3 regions of the Streptomyces diastaticus subsp. diastaticus genome follow, and region 3 is predicted to be linked to each of the others. Evidence: predicted binding sites of a transcription regulator. Region 3 holds the regulator's gene; each other region holds the start of a gene.
What was found. The regulator HrcA, encoded in region 3, represses chaperone genes, less so after heat shock. The targets are predictions, from matches to a motif close to TTNGCACTCNGNNNNNCNGAGTGCNAA.

Region 1 (7,280 bases), on a different contig from region 3:
CCCCGGCGGACCGCGTACTCGCCGCCCAGCGGCTGGACGAAGCCCGCCAGGAGCGGCCAGTGCAGGTTGAGCACCGGGCGGGCCATGAGTTCGGTGACGCGGCCGCCCTGGCCGGCGGCCGAGCCGAGCGGGCGGTCGTACATCGCCTTGACGAAGTCGACGTCCGGGTCGGTCAGCAGCGGACCGACGATGCCGGAGACGAAGTCCGGCGAGAACTCCTTCAGGTCGGCGTCGACGAAGCAGACGATGTCACCGCTGGTGACCAGCAGTGACCGCCACAGCACCTCGCCCTTGCCGGGCAGGGCGGGCATCCTCGGCAGGATCGCGTCGCGGTGCACGACCCGGGCCCCGGCGTCGGCGGCCTCCCGCGAGGTGCGGTCGGTGGAACCGGAGTCGATCACCACCAGTTCGTCGACGAGCGGCACGGCCTCCATCAGCGAGCGGCGGATCTCCGCCACGATCGCCCCGACCGTCGCCTCCTCGTTCAGCGCGGGCAGCACGACGCTGATCGTCGACCCGCTGCCGCGTTTGGCCGCCACCAGTGCGCTCAGCGGCCGGTCGGCGGCGGACCAGGACCGCTTGGTGAGCCAGCGCTCCACCTCTTCGAGCACGTGATCGTCCCCTCATGTCCGGGTCATGTCCGAGGCCATGTCCTAGGTGATGTCCCATGATCCCCCCGCGCCTCCGCGCGGCCTCGGGGGAGGGCGCGCGACCGAAGACGCGACCGACTACGAGGGGGCGGGCGGGCCGGCCGCGCTGCCGGCCCCGGGTCCCATCTCGCGGTTCGGACGACCCACACAACTGTCCAAGCCGTCGGTTACAGTCTTGAACAACGCGCGTGACCATCGCATGTCGAGAGACGTGCGCGGTGCGCACGACAAACGCGTTCGGCCCCGCCAGACAAGGGATCCGACGCCATACCGCTCATCCAGAGGGGCAGAGGGACACGGCCCGTTGAAGCCCCGGCAACCCTCCGGTCGGTACTCCCGACGCGTGTTCCACCCGCGTCCGGCGAGGCTCCCGGCTCGGGAAGGTGCCAATTCCGTCTCGCGGCGAGATGCGTCGCGAGGAAGATGAGGAGAAAGGGCCTCGCCGTCATGGCTGTGCACACCGTCGCCACCACCCCCGCCACCCCCTCGCAGGACGCCCCCGCGGTCGACCTCGGTCCCGCCGTCGCCCTCTCCTGCCGCGAGTGCGGCGAGCGCTTCCCGCTCGGCCCGGTCTTCGCCTGCGTGAGCTGTTTCGGGCCCCTGGAGGTCGCCTACGACCTGCCGACCGGTGACCCGCAGGCCCTGCGCGCCGCCATCGAGGCCGGCCCGGACAACATCTGGCGGTACGCCCCGCTGCTGCCCGTCCCCGCCGACGTCGCCACCAAGCCCAGCCTGAACCCGGGCTTCACCCAACTGGTCAAGGCCGACCACCTCGCCGCCGAGCTGGGCGTCACCGGCGGCCTGTACGTCAAGGACGACTCCGGCAACCCGACGCACTCCTTCAAGGACCGCGTCGTCGCCATCGCCGTCGAGGCCGCCCGCGCCTTCGGCTTCACCACCCTCTCCTGCTCCTCCACGGGCAACCTCGCGGGTGCCGTCGGCGCCGCCGCCGCCCGCGCGGGCTTCCGCTCCTGCGTCTTCATCCCGCACGACCTGGAACAGGGCAAGGTCGTCATGGCCGCGGTCTACGGCGGCGACCTGGTCGGCATCGAGGGCAACTACGACGACGTGAACCGCTTCTGCTCCGAGCTGATCGGCGACCCGCTCGGCGAGGGCTGGGGCTTCGTCAACGTCAACCTGCGCCCGTACTACGGCGAGGGCTCCAAGTCCCTGGCCTACGAGATCGCGGAGCAGCTCGGCTGGCGGCTGCCCGACCAGATCGTGATCCCGGTCGCCTCCGGCTCGCAGCTCACCAAGATCGACAAGGGGTTCAAGGAGCTGATCGCGCTCGGACTGGTCGAGGACCGCCCGTACAAGATCTTCGGTGCCCAGGCAGAGGGCTGCTCGCCGGTCTCCACCGCCTACAAGGCCGGGCACGACGTGGTCCGCCCGCAGAAGCCCGACACCATCGCCAAGTCGCTCGCCATCGGCAACCCGGCCGACGGTCCCTACGTCCTGGACATCGCCCGGCGCACCGGGGGCGCCGTCGAGGACGTGGACGACGCGCAGGTGGTCGACGCCATCAAGCTGCTCGCCCGCACCGAGGGCATCTTCGCGGAGACCGCGGGCGGCGTGACCGTCGGCGTCACCCGCAAGCTCGTCGAGGCCGGGCTGATCGACCCGTCCCTGACCACCGTCGTCCTCAACACCGGCGACGGACTGAAGACCCTGGACGCCGTGGCGCCCACCACCGGGCCGACCGCGACGATCCGGCCCGACCTGGACGCGTTCCGCGCCGCAGGGCTCGCCACCTCCTGACGCCGCCCGCGTCCCCACCCGTCCCGTCGCCCCAGCTTCCGGAAGGCACTCCCATGAGCGTCAACGTCCGCATCCCCACCATCCTGCGCACCTACACCGACGGCCGGTCCGAGGTCGCCGCCGAGGGCGCGACCCTCGCCGAGGTCATCGCCGACCTGGAGAAGAACCACGCCGGCATCGCCGCCCGCGTCCTCGACGACCAGGGCAAGCTCCGCCGCTTCGTCAACGTCTACGTCAACGACGACGACGTCCGCTTCGAGCAGGGGCTCCAGACCGCCACGCCCGACGGCGCCGGCATCTCGATCATCCCCGCCGTCGCCGGCGGCTGCTGAGCCGCCGCGCCACACCGGCGCACCCGCACCACCGAATTGCCCTCTCCGCTCCATTCCCCCCGGGGAAAGCGGAGGGGGCAATTCTGCATGGTTGAACGCGATAGAGTTGGGGAACAGCCTCCCGCGTTTGTGCCGGGAGCATATGAGCCGCCGTTCTTTCCCCGGCGAACAGCGGACGAAGTGGCCCAGGCATTCGCCCCCTTGCGTGCCTTTTGCCGGGCCCGACTTGCCCGCAACTCCGGTGCATCCTCCCGGTTCCGTCCTTCTCCGGCCCTCGGATTTCTCGTCCGACTGACCTGTTGCAGACGGCAGTTGGGCAGATACATTCAGCGGCGGTCGACGCGTTCCGGCGCACACCCCCGACCGCGGGTTGGGGGGTGAGGTCTGACCCGGGTCCGCGAAGTGCGGGCCTGTGCAAGGGCCAGTAATAGGGGAGTTAGGCATGGCTCAGGGCACCGTCAAGTGGTTCAACGCGGAGAAGGGCTACGGCTTCATCGCGGTCGACGGTGGTGCGGATGTATTCGTCCACTACAGCGCGATCCAGATGGACGGCTACCGCACCCTTGAAGAGGGTCAGAGGGTCGAATTCGAGATCTCGCAGGGGCAGAAGGGGCCGCAGGCGGACATGGTCCGCGTGGCCGCCTGAGGCGCCGACCGCACCACACTCACCAGAGGGCCCGCTCCCGTGACAGGGGGCGGGCCCTCTGCCATGGCCGGGCCCTGCGCGCCGCCCGGGCTCTGCGGCCTCAGGCGCCGGCGGGCCGAGGTGGTGCGGTCCGGGCGCGACGCGGCGCCGGGGAGCGGACGGGTCGTCAGGGACCGGCCCGGCCGGCGTCCGAGGCTTCCCGGTGCCAGGAGGGGGCCCTGCTTCCCGTGGCCCGGCGCGGACGGGGCGCCCCCCGGTCGACGGGAGCGTGGCCGGAGGCCCCTGGCGCCTTGCACTCTCCTACCCCGAGTGCTAATTATTGGCGTTAGCACTCTCCGAGTGAGAGTGACAGAAGGACCGGGTCGGTGAGGTCCGCAGGCCGCGTGGGGCAAGGAACCGCGAGGCAGGCAGGCCGTCCGTCGCGGGCGCCAGCGCGGTCCGGAGTATCCACCCTCCCCCAGACAGAGTCCGGGGGGACCCCCAGTCCTGGGAGGACCACTTCACATGGCCAAGATCATCGCGTTCGACGAGGAGGCGCGGCGCGGTCTCGAGCGCGGGATGAACCAGCTCGCCGACGCCGTCAAGGTCACCCTTGGCCCCAAGGGCCGCAACGTCGTCCTCGAGAAGAAGTGGGGCGCCCCCACGATCACCAACGATGGTGTCTCCATCGCCAAGGAGATCGAGCTCGAAGACCCGTACGAGAAGATCGGCGCCGAGCTGGTCAAGGAGGTCGCGAAGAAGACGGACGACGTCGCCGGTGACGGCACGACGACCGCGACCGTCCTGGCCCAGGCGCTCGTCCGCGAGGGTCTGCGCAACGTCGCCGCGGGTGCCAACCCGATGGCCCTGAAGCGCGGCATCGAGAAGGCCGTCGAGGCCGTCTCCTCCGCGCTGCTGGAGCAGGCGAAGGACGTGGAGACCAAGGAGCAGATCGCCTCCACCGCCTCCATCTCCGCCGCCGACACCCAGATCGGCGAGCTGATCGCCGAGGCCATGGACAAGGTCGGCAAGGAAGGCGTCATCACCGTCGAGGAGTCCCAGACCTTCGGTCTGGAGCTGGAGCTCACCGAGGGTATGCGCTTCGACAAGGGCTACATCTCGGCGTACTTCGCCACCGACATGGAGCGGATGGAGGCGTCGCTCGACGACCCGTACATCCTCATCGTCAACTCCAAGATCGGCAACGTGAAGGACCTCCTCCCGCTGCTGGAGAAGGTCATGCAGTCGGGCAAGCCGCTGCTGATCATCGCCGAGGACGTCGAGGGCGAGGCCCTGTCGACCCTGGTGGTCAACAAGATCCGCGGCACCTTCAAGTCCGTCGCCGTCAAGGCCCCGGGCTTCGGTGACCGCCGCAAGGCCATGCTCGGCGACATCGCCATCCTCACGGGCGGCACGGTCATCTCCGAGGAGGTCGGCCTCAAGCTCGAGAACGCCGGCCTGGACCTGCTGGGCCGCGCCCGCAAGGTCGTCATCACCAAGGACGAGACCACCATCGTCGACGGTGCCGGCGACAGCGACCAGGTCAACGGCCGCGTCGCGCAGATCCGCGCCGAGATCGAGAACAGCGACTCGGACTACGACCGCGAGAAGCTCCAGGAGCGTCTGGCGAAGCTGGCCGGCGGCGTGGCCGTCATCAAGGCCGGCGCCGCCACCGAGGTGGAGCTGAAGGAGCGCAAGCACCGCATCGAGGACGCGGTGCGCAACGCCAAGGCCGCCGTCGAGGAGGGCATCGTCGCCGGTGGTGGCGTGGCTCTGCTCCAGGCGTCCTCGGTCTTCGAGAAGCTGGAGCTCGAGGGCGACGAGGCCACCGGTGCCGCCGCCGTCAAGCTGGCCCTGGAGGCCCCGCTCAAGCAGATCGCCGTCAACGGTGGTCTGGAGGGCGGCGTGGTCGTGGAGAAGGTGCGCAACCTCGCCATCGGTCACGGCCTGAACGCCGCGACCGGCGAGTACGTCGACATGATCGCCGAGGGCATCCTCGACCCGGCCAAGGTGACGCGTTCCGCGCTCCAGAACGCCGCGTCGATCGCCGCCCTCTTCCTCACCACCGAGGCCGTCATCGCCGACAAGCCGGAGAAGGCCGCCGCGGCTGCCCCGGGTGGCATGCCCGGCGGTGACATGGACTTCTGACCGGACCCGTATCCGGTCGGCCCGTCCGACACCACGCCCACCGGGGCGGTGTCCCTCCTCGGAGGGACACCGCCCCGGTGGCGTTGTCCGGCCCGCGGCCGGGATCGCCTCCGGCACCCGCGATGTGCGAGGGTGGACCCGGCCTCACGGCCAAGGGAACGTTCGAGAGAAAGGAGCGCGGTCATGTCCTCGAAGCGTCGCCGCAAGAAGAAGGCTCGCCGCAAGAACGGCGCCAACCACGGCAGCAGGCCGCAGTCCTGACTTCCGTGCGGCGGAGCTGAGGCCGGGGGAGACCCCTGAAGAGCCCGGCCCCGCCGGCACGCCCCCGTCACACCGCCACAGGCGGCAGGCGGGGGCGTCGTGTTTCTCAGCAGGGGCCGTCCTCGGCGGAGACGTGCAGGATCGACCGGTCGGCGGCCGTGTCGTGGCCCTCGTACACGTGGAGGCAGTACACGGCGGAGGTGCCGGAGCCGGTCACCGTGTAGGCGGTGCGGTCGGGGCCGGTGCCGCGGTGGACGGAGGCGCCGATGAACGGGGTGCCCGGCTGCCGGTCGACGGCGTCCTCCAGGGACCAGGCGTAGCCGAGGTCGGAGTTGTGGACGTGCGGGGCCCGGTTCATCTCCTCGGCGGCACCGTAGACCGCGCTCCGCAGTTCCTCGCGGCTCCAGCTCCCGCTGTCGTGGAGATGGAGGATGACACCGAGCGCGACGAGCGGCGCCAGCACCATCAGGGCGAGGCCGACCGGATTGCGGTGGTTGTAGACGTACCGGGCCCCGCCCAGGGCGGGCTTGAAGACCGGCTCGTACGGCTCGTCCGCCTCGTCGGGGCCGGTGCCGGGGCGGGTCGTGGTCATGGCGACCATCCTGCGGTACGCGGGTGTGCGGGGGCCCGGCGGGGGTGCGCGGGGTGGCTGTCCAACGCGCCGCGCGCGCCGTCGCCACCCCCCGGTGTGCCCGCCGCTACCCCCGGATGTGGGGAGGAGCGCCACTGTCGGGGGCCTCGGCGCGTTGAACACGCTGTGTGGGCAATCTCACTACAGAGCGTGGACGATGGAGAGGGAGTGAGCGCCGTGAACGGCACGGAGGCGCACGGCAGGAACACCGACCGGGTGGGGGCCGCCCAGGAGGCGGTGGACCGGCTCCGCGCCGGGCTGGCGGAGGCCGGGATCGTCCTGCCGTCGCTGCGGCTGGAGCCGGTGTCGAGCGCGGGGAACGACCCCGCGCCCCTCGTCGACCTCGGGCGGTGCAACGTCGAGACCGCCGACCGGCTCAGCTCCGTCCTGGAGGGGGCCCGGCAGCGATGAGCGACGACGATGCCTGTTGTGCGGACCGTGAGGAGCCGGAGGTGCCCGAGGTCGACCTGGTGGTCGGCGCCTTCGCCGTCGACGCGCGGGACGGCCGCCTCGGCCGGGTCATGGGCAGCGAGGGCCCGTACATCCAGCTCCGGCCGCCCGGCGGCGGCAAGGAGTGGGACTGCCCGCCGCGCGCGGTCCGGGCGGCCGACCGCAAGGAGGTGCTGCGCGCCAAGGTCCGGGAGGTCAACTGGGAGGGGCGGCTGCCCTGAACCGGCCGGGCACCGGTCACGGGGGACCGGCGCGCACGCACTCCGCGACTCCGCCCCGCGAGGTTCCCCGGGGAAGGGGTGAGCAGTGTGCCGCCGGTACGGGCGGTCCGCCCGGCACCGGCCGCGCGTGGCGGGAAGAGGCCGTGGGGAGCGGCGTCCGGGGGTCCCTCCCGGCGGCCGGGCGGGCCGGGTCGCGCCGGCCCC
Region 2 (7,280 bases), on a different contig from region 3:
TGGGTGGTCGGCGCAGGGGCGGGGCGGGCCGGGCCGGGTCTGGCCGGGCTGAACCGCGCCGGGCCAAGGCCGGACGGCGCCGGACCGCCCCGGACCGCGCCGCGCCGCACCAGGCCGCGCTGGACCGGACCGGGCCACGCCGGACCGGGCCACACCGGACCGGACCGGACCACGCCGGACCGGGCGGGACCGGGCGGGACCGGGCCGAGCCGACCGAGCCGGACCGGACCGAGACGAGCCGGACCGCGCCGTACCGCACCGCACCGCACCGGACCGGACGAGCCGGACCGGGCAGGGTGCGCCCGACAGGGCTGTCACACGGGTGATGGCGAGGGGGGCGGGTCGTGTGACCGGCGTCGCCCTGGGGCCGGGCTCGTCGGTGCCGCCGTGCGAGGGGTCCGGCGGCTCGGCCGGACTGCTCGCTCGCGTCGTTTCGGGTGCGCGGCGAAGCGGCCGGGGCGACCGTACGCGTGCTGCGGCCCGGTTCGCTTCGGGTGACGCGCCTCAACAGGCGACGCGCTTCAGCGCCCGGCAGCCGGCGCCACGGTGGACGGTCGTACCCGCCCGGACGCTCGCACCACCTGACGCCACCCGGGGGGCCCGTGTTCGGCCCAGAGGCCCTCTCTCCGGCCCAGAGGCTCAGGACGGCCCGCGCCCCGGTCGCCGCCAGGCGGTCCGGAGTCGCGGCGACGTGCCACCCGGCGGCCCACCGGTTCAGCCACGGACCCTCTCCGCCCCGGAGGCTCCAGGCAGGCGGGCCGGCACCCTGCCTCACCGAGCCGCGGTCACTGCCGCCAGGCGGTCCGAGGCAGCCACGACACCACTCCGCACCACCCGGCGGCCCACCGGTTCAGCCACAGGCCCTCTCCGCCCCGGGGGCTTCAGGCGGGCCGGCGCCGCCTCACCGTCCCGCGGTCGCCGCCAGGTGGTCCAAGGTCGCCGCGACCGCCGGGACCTGGGCGAGGTCGGGGAGGGTGAGGGCGACGATCTCGCGTTCCACCGCAGGCTCGACGGCGATGCTGCGGACGCCCCTGGGGCGGAGGGACTCCAGGGCGAGGGCCGGGAGGACGGCTACCCCGAGGCCGGCGGCGACGAGGCCGAGGACGGCCGGGTAGTCGTCGGTGGCGAAGTCGATCCGGGGGGTGAAGCCCTCGGTCTCGCAGACCTCGACCAGTTGGCGGCGGCACCGCGGGCAGCCGGCGATCCACGGGTCGGCGGCCAGTTCCCCGATGCCCGCCGCCTCGGCGTCGGCGAGCCGGTGGCCCTCCGGGACCAGGCCGACCAGCCGGTCGGTGAGGAGCGGCCGGACCACCAGGTCGTCCCACTCGTCGGGGGCGGTGGCGCCCGCGTATCGGAAGGCGAGGGCGATGTCGCAGTCGCCGGCCCGCAGCAGTTCCGCCGAGCGCGGCGGCTCCGCCTCCTCCAGCGAGACGCGGGTGCCGGGGTGGGCGGCGCGCAGGGCGGCGAGCGCGGCCGGGACCAGGCCGGAGCTGCCGCTCGGGAAGGAGACCAGGCGCACCCGGCCGGCGCGCAGCCCGGCGATGGCGGCCACCTCCTCCTCGGCGGCGGTGAGCCCGGCCAGGATGCCCGCGGCGTGCCGGGTCAGCGCCTCGCCCGCCTGGGTGAGGCGCATCTCGCGGCCGGTGCGGATGAGCAGCGGGGTCCCGGCGGAGCTCTCCAGGGCCTTCATCTGCTGGCTGACGGCCGGCTGGGTGCAGCCCAGTTCACGGGCGGCGGCCGAGAAGGAGCCGGTGGCGGCGACGGCGCGCAGGACGCGCAGGTGGCGGGCCTCGATCATGGGTCGAGCATAAGGGAGCCTTGGGGGCGACCGGAAATGTCGGCACCGGACTTTGACCCGGGGGCCCAGGACCGCCCGCGCGGGTGGCCCGCACCCCGCCCCCGCACGGCGCTGATCATCAACTCGTAGCCTGACCCCATGACTACGGCTCTGATTACGGGATCGACCGCGGGCATCGGCGCCGCCTTCGCCCGGCGGCTCGCCGCCTCCGGCACGGACGGGAGCGGGACGGACCGGGGCCACGGCGCCGGGCACCACCTCGTCCTGGTGGCGCGGGACCGGGAGCGGCTGCGGCGGCAGGCGACCGAACTCCACGACCAGCACGGGGTGGAGGTGGAGGTGCTCCCCGCGGACCTCGCCACGGACGAGGGGATCAGCGCCGTCGAGGCCCGCCTGGCCGACCGCACCCACCCGGTGGACCTGCTCGTCAACAACGCGGGGTTCGGCAACAAGGGCGAGTACCTCGAGGTGCCGGTCGAGGACGAGCTGCGGATGCTGAAGGTGCACTGCGAGGCGGTGCTGCGGCTCACCACCGCCGCCACCGCGTCGATGCGCGAACGGCGGCGGGGCGGAGTCGTCAACGTCGCCTCGGTCGCCGCCTTCGTGCCGCGCGGCACCTACGGCGCGTCCAAGGCGTGGGTCGTGCAGTTCACCCAGGGCGCCGCCCACGACCTGGCCGGTTCCGGGGTGCGGCTGATGGCGCTCTGCCCCGGGTTCGTGCGGACCGAGTTCCACCAGCGGGCCGACATGGGCACCGACAACATCCCGGGGTGGATGTGGCTCGACGCGGACAAGCTGGTCGCCGCCGCCCTGGCAGACCTCGCCCGGGGCCGTACGGTCTCGATCCCGGACCCTCGTTACAAGGCGCTGATGGGGCTGGTGAAGCTGACCCCGCGCGCCCTGCTGACCGGGATGACCTCGCGTACCGGCCGCAAGTACGGGCCCCAATAGGCACCCGGTCCCTGGCGGGTCCCGCACACGCCGGAGGCCCGGCCCCCCGCGACGGGGAGCCGGGCCTCAGCTGCGGAAGGGGTCAGCCTCAGTGGCTGTGCCCGTGGCCGTGACCGGCCTCGGGCTCCTCCTCGGCCGGCTTCTCGACGACCAGGGTCTCGGTCGTCAGGAGCAGGGAGGCGATGGAGGCCGCGTTCTCCAGGGCGGAGCGGGTGACCTTGACCGGGTCGATGACGCCGGCCTTGACCAGGTCGCCGTACTCGCCGGTGGCGGCGTTGAAGCCCTGGCCCTTGTCGAGCTCCGCCACCTTGGTGGTGATGACGTAGCCCTCGAGGCCGGCGTTCTCGGCGATCCAGCGCAGCGGCTCGACGGCGGCGCGGCGGACGACCGCGACACCGGTGGCCTCGTCGCCGGTGCGGCCGAGGTTGTCCTCCAGGACCTTCACGGCGTGGACCAGCGCGGAGCCGCCACCGGAGACGATGCCCTCCTCGACCGCGGCGCGGGTCGCGGAGATGGCGTCCTCCAGACGGTGCTTGCGCTCCTTCAGCTCGACCTCGGTGGCCGCACCGACGCGGATCACGCAGACGCCGCCGGCCAGCTTGGCGAGGCGCTCCTGGAGCTTCTCGCGGTCCCAGTCCGAGTCGGTCGACTCGATCTCGGCCTTGATCTGGGCGACGCGGCCCTGGACGTCCTCGGCCTTGCCGCCGCCGTCCACGATGGTCGTGTCGTCCTTGGTGACGGTGACGCGGCGGGCGGTGCCCAGCACGTCCAGACCGGCCTGGTCGAGCTTGAGGCCGACCTCCTCGGCGATGACGGTGGCACCGGTGAGGGTGGCCATGTCGCCGAGCATCGCCTTGCGGCGGTCACCGAAGCCGGGCGCCTTGACGGCGACGGCGTTGAACGTGCCGCGGATCTTGTTGACCACCAGGGTCGACAGGGCCTCGCCCTCGACGTCCTCGGCGATGATCAGCAGCGGCTTGGAGCCACCGGCCTGGATGACCTTCTCCAGCAGCGGCAGCAGGTCCTGGATCGAACCGATCTTGCCCTGGTGGATCAGGATGTACGGGTCGTCGAGGACGGCCTCCATACGCTCCTGGTCGGTCACCATGTACGGGGACAGGTAGCCCTTGTCGAAGGCCATGCCCTCGGTGAAGTCCAGGTCGACACCGAAGGTGTTGGACTCCTCGACGGTGATGACGCCGTCCTTGCCGACCTTGTCCATCGCCTCGGCGATGAGCTCGCCGACCTGCTTGTCCTGCGCGGAGAGCGCGGCGACGGCGGCGATGTCGGACTTGTCGTCGATCGGGCGCGCGGTGTCGAGCAGCTCGGCGGAGACGGCGGCGACCGCGGCGTCGATGCCCTTCTTCAGGGCGGCCGGGGAGGCGCCGGCGGCGACGTTGCGCAGGCCCTCGCGGACCAGCGCCTGGGCCAGCACGGTGGCGGTGGTGGTGCCGTCACCCGCGATGTCGTTGGTCTTGGTCGCCACCTCCTTGACGAGCTGGGCGCCGAGGTTCTCGTACGGGTCGTCGCACTCGACCTCACGGGCGATGGTGACGCCGTCGTTGGTGATGGTCGGGGCGCCGAACTTCTTGTCGATGACGACGTTGCGGCCCTTGGGGCCGATGGTCACCTTGACGGTGTCGGCCAGCTGGTTCACGCCGCGCTCAAGGGCGCGACGGGCGTCCTCGTCGAACTTCAGAATCTTCGCCATGGGAGCTTTTCGAATCCTCTCGGAGCGGCCTGCCGCCGCGCTCTCGAAATGAAACGCGCCCCTCGCCACCCGGCAAACACTCGCGGGGGCCAGGGGCGCGCTTCAGGAAAAAAAGGTGGAGTCCGCCGTCCGGACTTACGACCGGACGCCTCCGGCCTGCTACTTCTCGATGATGGCGAGAACGTCGCGGGCCGAGAGGACGAGGTACTCCTCGCCGTTGTACTTGACCTCGGTGCCGCCGTACTTGCTGTACAGCACGACGTCGCCGGTCTTGACGTCGAGCGGCAGGCGCTCGCCGTTCTCGAAGCGGCCCGGGCCCACAGCGAGGACGACGCCCTCCTGGGGCTTCTCCTTCGCGGTGTCCGGAATGACCAGGCCCGAAGCCGTGGTCTGCTCGGCGTCGAGCGGCTGGACCACGATGCGGTCCTCGAGCGGCTTGATGGCAACCTTGGAGCTGGCGGTCGTCACGATCCGACCTCCCCCTTCGGAGATCTCACGGGGTTAACTGATCTGAGTGTGGCGACCAGGTCGATCCGTCGTCGCGGGTGCCGGACCTGCCCGTCGCTGTGTTGGCACTCTCCTGCGGGGAGTGCCAGAGCTGAGACTATGACCGCGATTAGCACTCGGTCAAGCGGAGTGCCAATGCGCGCGGCGCGCGCTGCGTTCCCGCCCTCCCCGACCGGGCCGCCCGCCCCGCTCCCCTCGCCTGCCGAGCCCCGACCTGACCAGGCCGAATCCCCCGGGAGCCCCGGCCAGGCCACCGCTGCCTGCCGGCTGTTGCCGGGTTGGCCGGCCGACCAGAAGCCCGACCGGACGGCCCGGGGCCGACCGGCCTCAGCCCGGCCGGTGCTTGAGGCCATCGGTGACCGGAACGGTCGGACGTGTGCGCGCAGAACGCGGCCCGGCCGGCGCTTGAGGCCACCCGGACCGCCCGGGCGGCCGCTTGAGGCCACCCGGACCACCCGGGCGGAAGACTCGCCGCTCCGCGGCTCGTCGGCCTCGAACGCCGGCCGGGCCGAGATCGGCCGGGCTGGACGCGGCCGGGCTGGACGCGGCCGGGCTCAGACGTAGTCCTCCAGCCGGGCCACGGCGTACCCCTTGGAGGTGATCACCTTCATCGCCTGGCGCACCATGTCCACCATGCTCCCGTCCCACTCCCCGGTCCCCCGGAAGTGGGTGAGCACGATGTCCCCGGGATGCAGATCCCGGTCCCATTCGCGGTAGTCGACGCGGTCGGTGAACGCCTCGGCGTTCCACAGGGGGACGGCTTCGATGCCGCAGGACTTGGCCGCCTTGAGAGTGTCCTGGTTGTAGTTGCCGTACGGGGGGCGGAAGAGGCGGGGCCGCTTGCCGTACTGCTTCTCGATGACGTCCTGCATGCCGCAGATCTGGTGGCGCTGCTCCTCGTAGGAGAGACCGGGCAGGTAGGGGTGGTCGATGGTGTGGTTGTTGAGGGTGGTGCCCTGCTTCTGCATGGCGCGGAAGTAGCCGTAGTCCTCGCTGACCAGGTAGTCGCTGAGGAACGCCGAGTAGGGGATGTCGAGTTCCTTCATCATCCGCAGGAACTCGGGGTCCTTCTCGGCGCCGTCGTCGATGGTCAGGAAGACCACCCGCTCCTTGACGGGGACGGTGGTGAAGACGTGCGGCAGGTCCTCCTGCCCCTCGACCTCGAAGCCGTCGCGCGTGCTGAGGGCGGGTTTGGCGTCGGGCGGGGCGGGCGCGGTCAGCGGGATCTGCGCGAGGCCCCATTTGCGGGTGGCGGCGGCGATGGCGGCCCGCTTCTTGGCGAGCCGCTGGGCCTTGGTCTCGGGGGCGGGGCCCTGCTGCCCGGCCGCGCCGGGGCCGCCCGCCCCGCCCGGGTCGCCTTCCTGGCCGAGGGCGCAGCCGGAGAGGAGCGCGGCGGCGGCGAGTCCGGCGGCGACGAGCCGGGCGGTGCGGGTGCGGCGCAGGAGACCTCCGGGGCGGGGCCCTCGCCCACCGGATTGTTCATTTTGTCGTACTTGTCCCATGAAGCCGCATCCTGGCAGCGTCCGGCGACCCGGCGGCCCCGACACCGCGAGAGGCGCCCCCCGGTCCACCGAGTGGCCGACAGGGGCCGGAAGAATGGGCGGGTGACCGACCTGGACTCCTTCACCGCCCTGCTCACCCCTGAGGGCCGCGCCCTGCTCGACGCCGTCGCCGGGCACGATCCGGCCGACGAACTGGCCACCGCGACCCGGCTGCGCCGCGACCACCCTGCCCCGCTGGTCTCGGCCGCCCTCGGCCAGGCCCGGTTGCGGCAGCGGGCGGTGGCCAAGTTCGGCGCCGACGCGGCCCGGATGTTCTTCACCCCGCACGGCGTGGAGCAGGCGACCCGCACCGAGGTCGCCGCCCACCGCGCGGCACGGATCGCGGCGCTGGGAGTCGGCAGCGTCGCCGACCTGTGCTGCGGGATCGGCGGGGACGCGATCGCGCTGGCCCGGGCCGGGGTGCGGGTGCTCGCGGTGGACCGGGACCCGGTGACGGCGGCGGTGGCGCGGGCCAACGCCGAGGCACTGGGCCTCACGGGGCTGATCGAGGTCCGCGAGGCGGAGGTCGCCGAGGTGGAGGTGAGCGGCTACGACGCGGTCTTCGTCGACCCCGCGCGCCGGGGCGGGCGCGGCGGGCGGGTCTTCGACCCCGAGGCGTACTCGCCGCCGCTCTCCTGGGCGGTCGAGGCGGCGCTGCGCGCTCCGGTGGCGGCCTTGAAGATCGCGCCGGGCGTGCCGCACGAGGCGATCCCGCCGCAGGCGGAGGCCGAGTGGATCTCGTACGGCGGGGACGTGAAGGAGGCCGTGCTGT
Region 3 (7,280 bases):
CGACCACGTCTCCGCGTACGCGCTGATCGTGGAGGAGGGCACCGGCCTCGCCCGCCGCATCCGGCGCGGCGAGGTGGCCCCCACCGACGACGACGAGCACGCCGACCGCTACCTGATCGCCGACTCGATGCTCGCCGGGGCCGGCTACGGCTGGTACGAGGTCTCCAACTGGGCCGCCACCGAGGCGGGCCGCTGCCTCCACAACGAGCTGTACTGGCGCGGTGCCGACTGGTGGGGCGCGGGCCCCGGTGCCCACAGCCACGTCGGCGGCGTCCGCTGGTGGAACGTGAAGCACCCCGGCGCCTACGCCGCCGCCCTCGCCGGCTCGCGCTCACCGGGCGCCGGACGCGAACTCCTCAGCGCCGAGGACCGCCGTGTGGAACGCGTCCTCCTGGAGCTCCGCCTCGCCGAGGGCTGCCCCCTGGACCTCCTGCACCCCACGGGCCTGGCGGCCGCCCGCCGCGCCCTGACCGACGGACTCCTCGCCGAGGCGCCCTTCGCCGAGGGCCGCGCCGTCCTGACCCTGCGCGGCCGCCTGCTGGCGGACGCGGTGGTGCGGGATCTGGTGGACTGAGGGCGTTGTCACTCGCGTGGGCGACCTCCGGCGAAACAGGTCCCGTGATGCCCGCGCTGTTCGTACCGCGCCGTCGTACCCGGCGATGGCGAAGCGGAGGGCCACGGAGATGACCGCTGTGGATGACCGGCCGATCACTGGCGTCGTGGATTCCTTCGAGGGCCTTGAGGTCCCCGAGGGACACAAGGCGGAACTCCTGCGGGGAGACATTGCGCTGATGGCCGGACCGGATCTGGTCCACAACCGGATCGTGACGGCGTTGCGGGATCAGATCCCGTACCGCCGCCGGGAGCGCCTGCGGACTCAGGACATCGGCCTGCTCAAGGAGAACAGCGAGCCCCAGCCGGGTCTCGTCGTCCTGAACGCGGCAAGGGACCGGACCATGGCCGCCTGCTCCCGGTCGAGCTGGTCACCCCGCTGGTCGAGGTCGTCTCCCACTCCAGCGTCGACCGGGACTACGGCGACAAGCGGTCGATCCACGCGGCCGGGGGCGTACCCGGTCACCTGATCGTCGACCCCATGGCCGCCCAGCGCGTGCTGCTCACCGAGCCGCACGGCGAGGGTGAGCAGGCCGACTACGGGGTCGAACAGACCTTCTCCTTCGGGCTGGACGTGCCCGTGCCACTGCTCGGTGTCGTGCTGGAGACGGCGGAGTTCCCGAGGCTGCCGCCGGTCGAGCGGCACCGGCGGCCTGAGGCGGGGCCTATCCGGCCTCGGCCGGGGCCGTGACGAAGTCGATCAGTTCCTCGACGCGGCCCAGCAGAGCGGGTTCCAGGTCCTTGTAGCTGCGGACGGCCGGGAGGACGCGGCGGTGCCAGGCAGCGCCGGTGTCGGTGGGCCAGCCGAGGGCGCGGCAGGTGCCGGTCTTCCAGTCCTGGCCGCGCGGCACGTCGGGCCAGGACCCGATGCCGACCGAGGCGGGTTTCACCGCCTGCCAGATGTCGATGTAGGGGTGGCCGACGACCAGCGCGTGCGGGCTGCCGACGGCGGCCGCGATGCGGGACTCCTTGGAGCCGGGGACCAGGTGGTCGACGAGGACGCCGAGGCGTGCGTCGGGGCCGGGCGCGAAGGCGTCCACGAGCGCGGGCAGGTCGTCCACCCCCTCCAGGTACTCCACGACGACGCCCTCGACGCGCAGGTCGTCACCCCAGACCCGCTCGACCAGTTCCGCGTCGTGGCGGCCCTCCACGTAGATGCGTCCGGCCCGTGCCACCCGGGCCCGGGCGCCCGGCACCGCGACCGAGCCCGAGGCCGTCCGGGACGGCACGGCCGGGGCCTGTCCCGCCTTCGGGCGGACCAGGGTGACCGGACGGCCCTCCAGCAGGAAACCGCGCTCCACCATGGGGAAGACCCGGTGCTTGCCGAAGCGGTCCTCCAGGGTGACCACCGGTCCCTCGGCCGACTTCTCGCAGCGGATCACCGCGCCGCAGAAGCCGCTGGCGGGCTCCTCGACGACGAGGTCGGGCAGCGCCTCGACCTCGGGGGCGGGGCTCCGCTTCTTCCACGGCGGGGTCAGGTCCGGCTGGTAGCTGCGCATGGGCAGACGTTATGACAGGGCGAACCGACGGGCCAGCTCATCGCGTTGGTCCCGCACGAACGCGGCGTCGACCACCGCCCCGTGCCCCGGCACGTAGACGGCGTCGGGCCCGCCGAGCGCCAGCAGCCGCTCCAGCGCCTCGGGCCAGCGGGCGGGCACCGCGTCCGGGCCGGCCTGCGGCTCGCCGGACTCCTCGACCAGGTCGCCGCAGAACACCACGTCGGGCGTGCCGGGCACCAGTACCGCCAGGTCGTGCGCGGTGTGGCCGGGTCCCAGGTCGGCGAGGAGCACCCGGCGCCCGCCGCCCAGTTCCACCACGGCCTCGCCGGAGACCGCGTGCCGGGGCACCACCAGGGTGTCCACCGCCTCGCCCGCCTCGCGGGGGTCCAGGCCGTGGTGCACCGCGTCGGCCTCCAGGGCGTCGGTGCGGGCGAGGGCGGCGTCGAGGCCGACGGCGCCGTACACCTGCGCGCCCGCGAAGACGGCGGCGCCGAGGACATGGTCGAAGTGGGCGTGGGTCAGTGCCAGATGCGTCACACGCCCGGGACCGCCGCGCTCGCCGAGGGCGCGCTCGACGGCGCCGCGCAGCAGGGCGCCCTCGCGCAGGGACGCCCCGGCGTCGACCAGCAGGGCGCCGGCGGGACCCACGACCAGGCCGGCCGTCGCGTCCCAGCGGGGCAGCCGCAGCCGTCCGACGCCGGGGGCGAGCCGTTCCCAGTCGGGCTCCGGCCGGTGCTCGTACGCGTTCATCGCCTCATCACCCGTCCACCCTCTCAGGCGCCCGCACGGCATACCCGGCGGTACCGGGTGACTTCGCCGCGTCCTCCCCGACCTGCTGTGCCCCGGCCTTGCCGCAGGTGTACCGGTCAGCCGTACACTGGTGCGCGACGTGGTTGGCACTCGCGCGAGGTGAGTGCCAGCAGAGGCCCGCGGGGGACGCGGGGGGTGCGGCAGGCGACTGGGAGGTGCGCGATGCTCAGCGAACGAAGGCTGGAGGTCCTGCGCGCGATCGTCCAGGACTACGTGGGCACCGAGGAGCCGGTCGGCTCGAAGGCGCTGACCGAGCGCCACCAGCTCGGTGTCTCCCCGGCCACGGTCCGCAACGACATGGCCGCGCTGGAGGACGAAGGGTACATCGCCCAGCCGCACACCAGCGCGGGGCGGATCCCGACCGACAAGGGGTACCGCCTCTTCGTCGACCGGCTCGCCGACGTGAAGCCGATGACGGCGCCCGAGCGGCGTGCCATTCATCACTTTCTCGACCAGGCCGTCGACCTCGACGACGTGGTGGCCCGCACGGTGCGGCTGCTCGCGCAGCTCACCCGGCAGGTCGCCGTCGTGCAGTACCCCTCGCTGACCCGGTCCACGGTCCGGCACGTGGAGCTGCTGGCGCTGGCCCCGGCCCGGCTGATGCTGGTGCTGATCACCGACACCGGGCGGGTCGAGCAGCGCATGATCGACTGCCCGGCGCCGTTCGGCGAGGCGTCCGTGGCCGACCTGCGGGCCCGGCTGAACAGCCAGATCGCGGGGCGCCGGTTCACCGACGTGCCGCAGCTGGTGCAGGACCTGCCGGAGTCCTTCGAGAGCGAGGACCGGCCCACCGTCTCGACGGTGCTGTCCACGCTCCTGGAGTCCCTGGTCGAAAGGACCGAGGAACGGCTGATGATCGGCGGCACCGCCAATCTCACCCGCTTCGGGCACGACTTCCCTCTCACCATCCGCCCCGTCCTGGAGGCGCTGGAGGAGCAGGTCGTCCTGCTCAAACTCCTCGGTGAGGCGAAGGATTCGGCCATGACCGTACGGATCGGTCATGAGAACGCCCATGAGGGCCTCAGCTCCACGTCGGTCGTCTCGGTCGGTTACGGTTCGGGACGCGAGGCAGTCGCCAAACTCGGCGTGGTCGGACCGACCCGCATGGATTACCCCGGAACGATGGGAGCGGTACGCGCAGTGGCACGTTACGTCGGACAGATCCTGGCGGAGTCGTAAGTGGCCACGGACTACTACGCCGTACTCGGCGTGCGCCGCGACGCTTCCCAGGACGAGATCAAGAAGGCGTTCCGCAGACTCGCCCGCGAGCTGCACCCGGACGTCAATCCGGACCCGAAGACGCAGGAGCGCTTCAAGGAGATCAACGCCGCCTACGAGGTCCTCTCCGACCCGCAGAAGAAGCAGGTCTACGACCTCGGCGGCGACCCCCTGTCGCAGAACGGCGGCGGTGGCGGAGCGGGCGGCTTCGGCCAGGGCGGCTTCGGCAACTTCTCCGACATCATGGACGCCTTCTTCGGCACGGCGTCCCAGCGCGGCCCCCGCTCGCGCACCCGGCGCGGTCAGGACGCCATGATCCGGCTCGACATCGAGCTGGACGAGGCGGCCTTCGGCACCACCAAGGACATCCAGGTCGACACGGCCGTCGTCTGCAACAGCTGCAACGGCGAGGGCGCCGCCCCCGGCACCTCCGCGCAGACCTGCGACATGTGCCGCGGCCGCGGCGAGGTCTCCCAGGTCACCCGGTCCTTCCTCGGCCAGGTCATGACCTCCCGCCCCTGCCCCCAGTGCCAGGGCTTCGGCACCGTGGTGCCCACGCCCTGCCCGGAGTGCGCCGGGGACGGCCGGGTCCGCTCGCGCCGCACCCTGACGGTGAAGATCCCGGCCGGTGTCGACAACGGCACCCGCATCCAGCTCTCCGGTGAGGGCGAGGTCGGCCCCGGCGGCGGCCCCGCCGGCGACCTGTACGTGGAGATCCACGAACTGCCGCACCCGGTCTTCCAGCGGCGTGGCGACGACCTGCACTGCACGGTCACCATCCCGATGACGGCCGCGGCCCTCGGCACCAAGGTGCCGCTGGAGACGCTGGACGGCATGGAGGAGATCGACATCCGGCCCGGCACCCAGTCCGGCCAGTCGGTGCCCCTGCACGGCCGGGGCGTCACGCACCTGCGCGGCGGCGGCCGGGGTGACCTGATCGTGCACGTCGAGGTGACGACACCGGGCAAGCTCGACGCCGAGCAGGAGCGCCTGCTGCGCGAACTGGCCGCGCTGCGCGGCGAGGAGCGGCCCACCGGCCAGTTCCAGCCCGGTCAGCAGGGCCTGTTCTCCCGCCTGAAGGACGCCTTCAACGGCCGCTCCTGAGCCGCTTCGGCCCGTACGCACCGGGGCCCGGCACCGCCTGACGGCGGGGCCGGGCCCCGGTGCGTGTCCGGGTTCGGCGCCACCGGCCGGGAGCCAGGCGGAAGGGAGGAAGTCGAGATTCGGCGGGATGCGGGGGACATGGCACGATGCGGTCATGTCCCGTGCGCTGACCGACCTCTGCGATGTCCCGATCGTGCAGGCCCCGATGGCCGGCGGTGGCTCCTGCCCCGCCCTCGCGGCGGCCGTCAGCGACGCCGGGGGCCTCGGGTTCCTCGCCGCCGGCTACAAGACCGCCGACGGCATGTACCAGGAGATCACCCAGCTCCGCGCGCTCACCTCGCGTCCCTTCGGCGTCAACCTCTTCCTCCCGCAGCCCGAGACGGCCGACCCCGCCACCATCGAGGTCTACCGCCACCAACTCGCCGGTGAGGCCGCCTGGTACGAGACACCGCTCGGCGACACCGACTGCGGCCAGGACGACAACTGGGACGCCAAGCTCGCCATCCTCCTGGACGACCCCGTACCGCTGGTCTCCTTCACCTTCGGCTGTCCCGCCGCCGAGGTGATCGACTCCTTCCGCCGGGTCGGCACCCGCACCGCCGTCACCGTCACCACCCCCGAGGAGGCCCGCGCCGCCGAGAAGGCCGGCGCCGACGCGCTGTGCGTGCAGGGTGTCGAGGCCGGCGGCCACCAGGGCACCCACCGCGACGACCCCGAACGCGACGGCGCGGGCATCGGCCTGCTCACCCTCCTCACCCTGGTCCGCGAGGTGGTGCACCTGCCGATGATCGCGGCCGGCGGGATCATGCGCGGTGAGCAGGTGGCGGCCGCCGTCGCCGCCGGGGCGCAGGCGGCCCAGCTCGGCACCGCCTTCCTGGTCTGCCCCGAGTCCGGCGCCCCGCTCCTGCACAAGCAGGCCCTCACCAACCCCCTGTACACCCGCACCGAGCTGACCCGGGCCTTCTCCGGACGCCCGGCCCGCGGCCTGGTCAACCGCTTCCTGCGCGAACACGGCCCCTACGCCCCGGCGGCCTACCCGCAGATCCACCACGTCACCGCCCCGCTGCGCAAGGCGGCCGCCCGCACCGGCGACGCGCAGGGCATGGCGCTCTGGGCCGGGCAGGGCCACCGGCTCGCCCGCGAGATGCCGGCCGCCCAGCTGGTGGAGGTCCTCGCCGCCGAGACGGCCGCCGCCGTGCTCGCCCTCGGCGGCCCGTCGTCCCCTGGAGGAACCCGATGACCGCACCCGTCTTCCTCGTCGACGAGGTCGCCCCCGGCACCGTCGTCCTCGACGGGCCCGAGGGCCGGCACGCCGTCTCCGTACGCCGGCTGAACCCGGGCGAGCCCGTCGTCCTCACCGACGGGGCGGGGAACGGGGCCTTCGGCACCGTCACCTCGGTGGAGGGCAAGGACACCCTGTACGTCGCGGTGGACGAGGTACGCGAGGAGCCCGCTCCCCGGCCGCGGATCACCGTCGTGCAGGCGCTGCCCAAGGGCGACCGGGGCGAACTCGCCGTCGAGACGATGACCGAGACCGGCGTCGACGCGATCGTGCCGTGGGCGGCCTCGCGGTGCGTCACCCGGTGGAAGGGCGAGCGGGGGCTCAAGTCGCTCGGCAAGTGGCGGGCCACCGCGCGAGAGGCCGGCAAGCAGTCCCGGCGGTTGCGGTTCCCCGAGGTCGCGGAGGTGCACAGCACGCGGCAGGTGGCCGCTCTGCTCGCCGGGGCCGGCCTCGCCGCCGTCCTCCACGAGGAGGGGAGCGCGCCGCTGGCGCGGGCCGAGCTGCCCGCCGAGGGGCCGATCGTCCTCGTCGTCGGGCCCGAGGGCGGGGTCTCTCCGGAGGAACTGGCCGCCTTCGGGGAGGCGGGCGCCGGAGCCTACCGGCTGGGGCCCAGTGTGCTGCGGACCTCGACCGCGGGGACCGCGGGGGCGGCGCTGTTGCTGGGGCGGTCGGGGCGCTGGGGCTGAGCCCCCGGACGGGTCTTCGGGGGCCCGGCCGGCTCGGGCCCCCCCGCGGGCGGCCGGGCGCCGGGGAGG

Region 1: a site for HrcA is predicted at 3,676-3,702, ahead of groL (chaperonin GroEL). Genes of this name have one in related genera too.
Region 2: a site for HrcA is predicted at 5,077-5,103, ahead of groES (co-chaperone GroES). Genes of this name have one in related genera too.

The regions. Positions count from the first base shown of each region.
Region 1 is NZ_BLLN01000002.1:222,643-229,922, reverse strand. It holds gene Sdia_RS02785 (glucosyl-3-phosphoglycerate synthase) at 1-611, opposite strand, end outside; SAM riboswitch class I at 922-1,080, shown strand; gene thrC (threonine synthase) at 1,098-2,408, shown strand; gene Sdia_RS02775 (MoaD/ThiS family protein) at 2,462-2,740, shown strand; gene Sdia_RS02770 (cold-shock protein) at 3,183-3,386, shown strand; gene groL (chaperonin GroEL) at 3,891-5,513, shown strand; gene Sdia_RS30670 (50S ribosomal protein bL37) at 5,697-5,774, shown strand; gene Sdia_RS02760 (hypothetical protein) at 5,881-6,366, opposite strand; gene Sdia_RS02755 (hypothetical protein) at 6,574-6,816, shown strand; gene Sdia_RS02750 (hypothetical protein) at 6,813-7,076, shown strand.
Region 2 is NZ_BLLN01000002.1:1,546,452-1,553,731, reverse strand. It holds gene Sdia_RS08505 (LysR family transcriptional regulator) at 902-1,798, opposite strand; gene Sdia_RS08500 (SDR family NAD(P)-dependent oxidoreductase) at 1,937-2,749, shown strand; gene groL (chaperonin GroEL) at 2,838-4,460, opposite strand; gene groES (co-chaperone GroES) at 4,620-4,928, opposite strand; gene Sdia_RS08485 (polysaccharide deacetylase family protein) at 5,522-6,469, opposite strand; gene Sdia_RS08480 (class I SAM-dependent methyltransferase) at 6,572-7,280, shown strand, end outside.
Region 3 is NZ_BLLN01000003.1:177,585-184,864, forward strand. It holds gene hemW (radical SAM family heme chaperone HemW) at 1-574, shown strand, start outside; partial or broken gene Sdia_RS09225 (Uma2 family endonuclease) at 684-1,303, shown strand; gene Sdia_RS09230 (DUF3097 domain-containing protein) at 1,278-2,111, opposite strand; gene Sdia_RS09235 (MBL fold metallo-hydrolase) at 2,121-2,861, opposite strand; gene hrcA (heat-inducible transcriptional repressor HrcA) at 3,084-4,100, shown strand; gene dnaJ (molecular chaperone DnaJ) at 4,101-5,243, shown strand; gene Sdia_RS09250 (nitronate monooxygenase) at 5,398-6,483, shown strand; gene Sdia_RS09255 (16S rRNA (uracil(1498)-N(3))-methyltransferase) at 6,480-7,211, shown strand.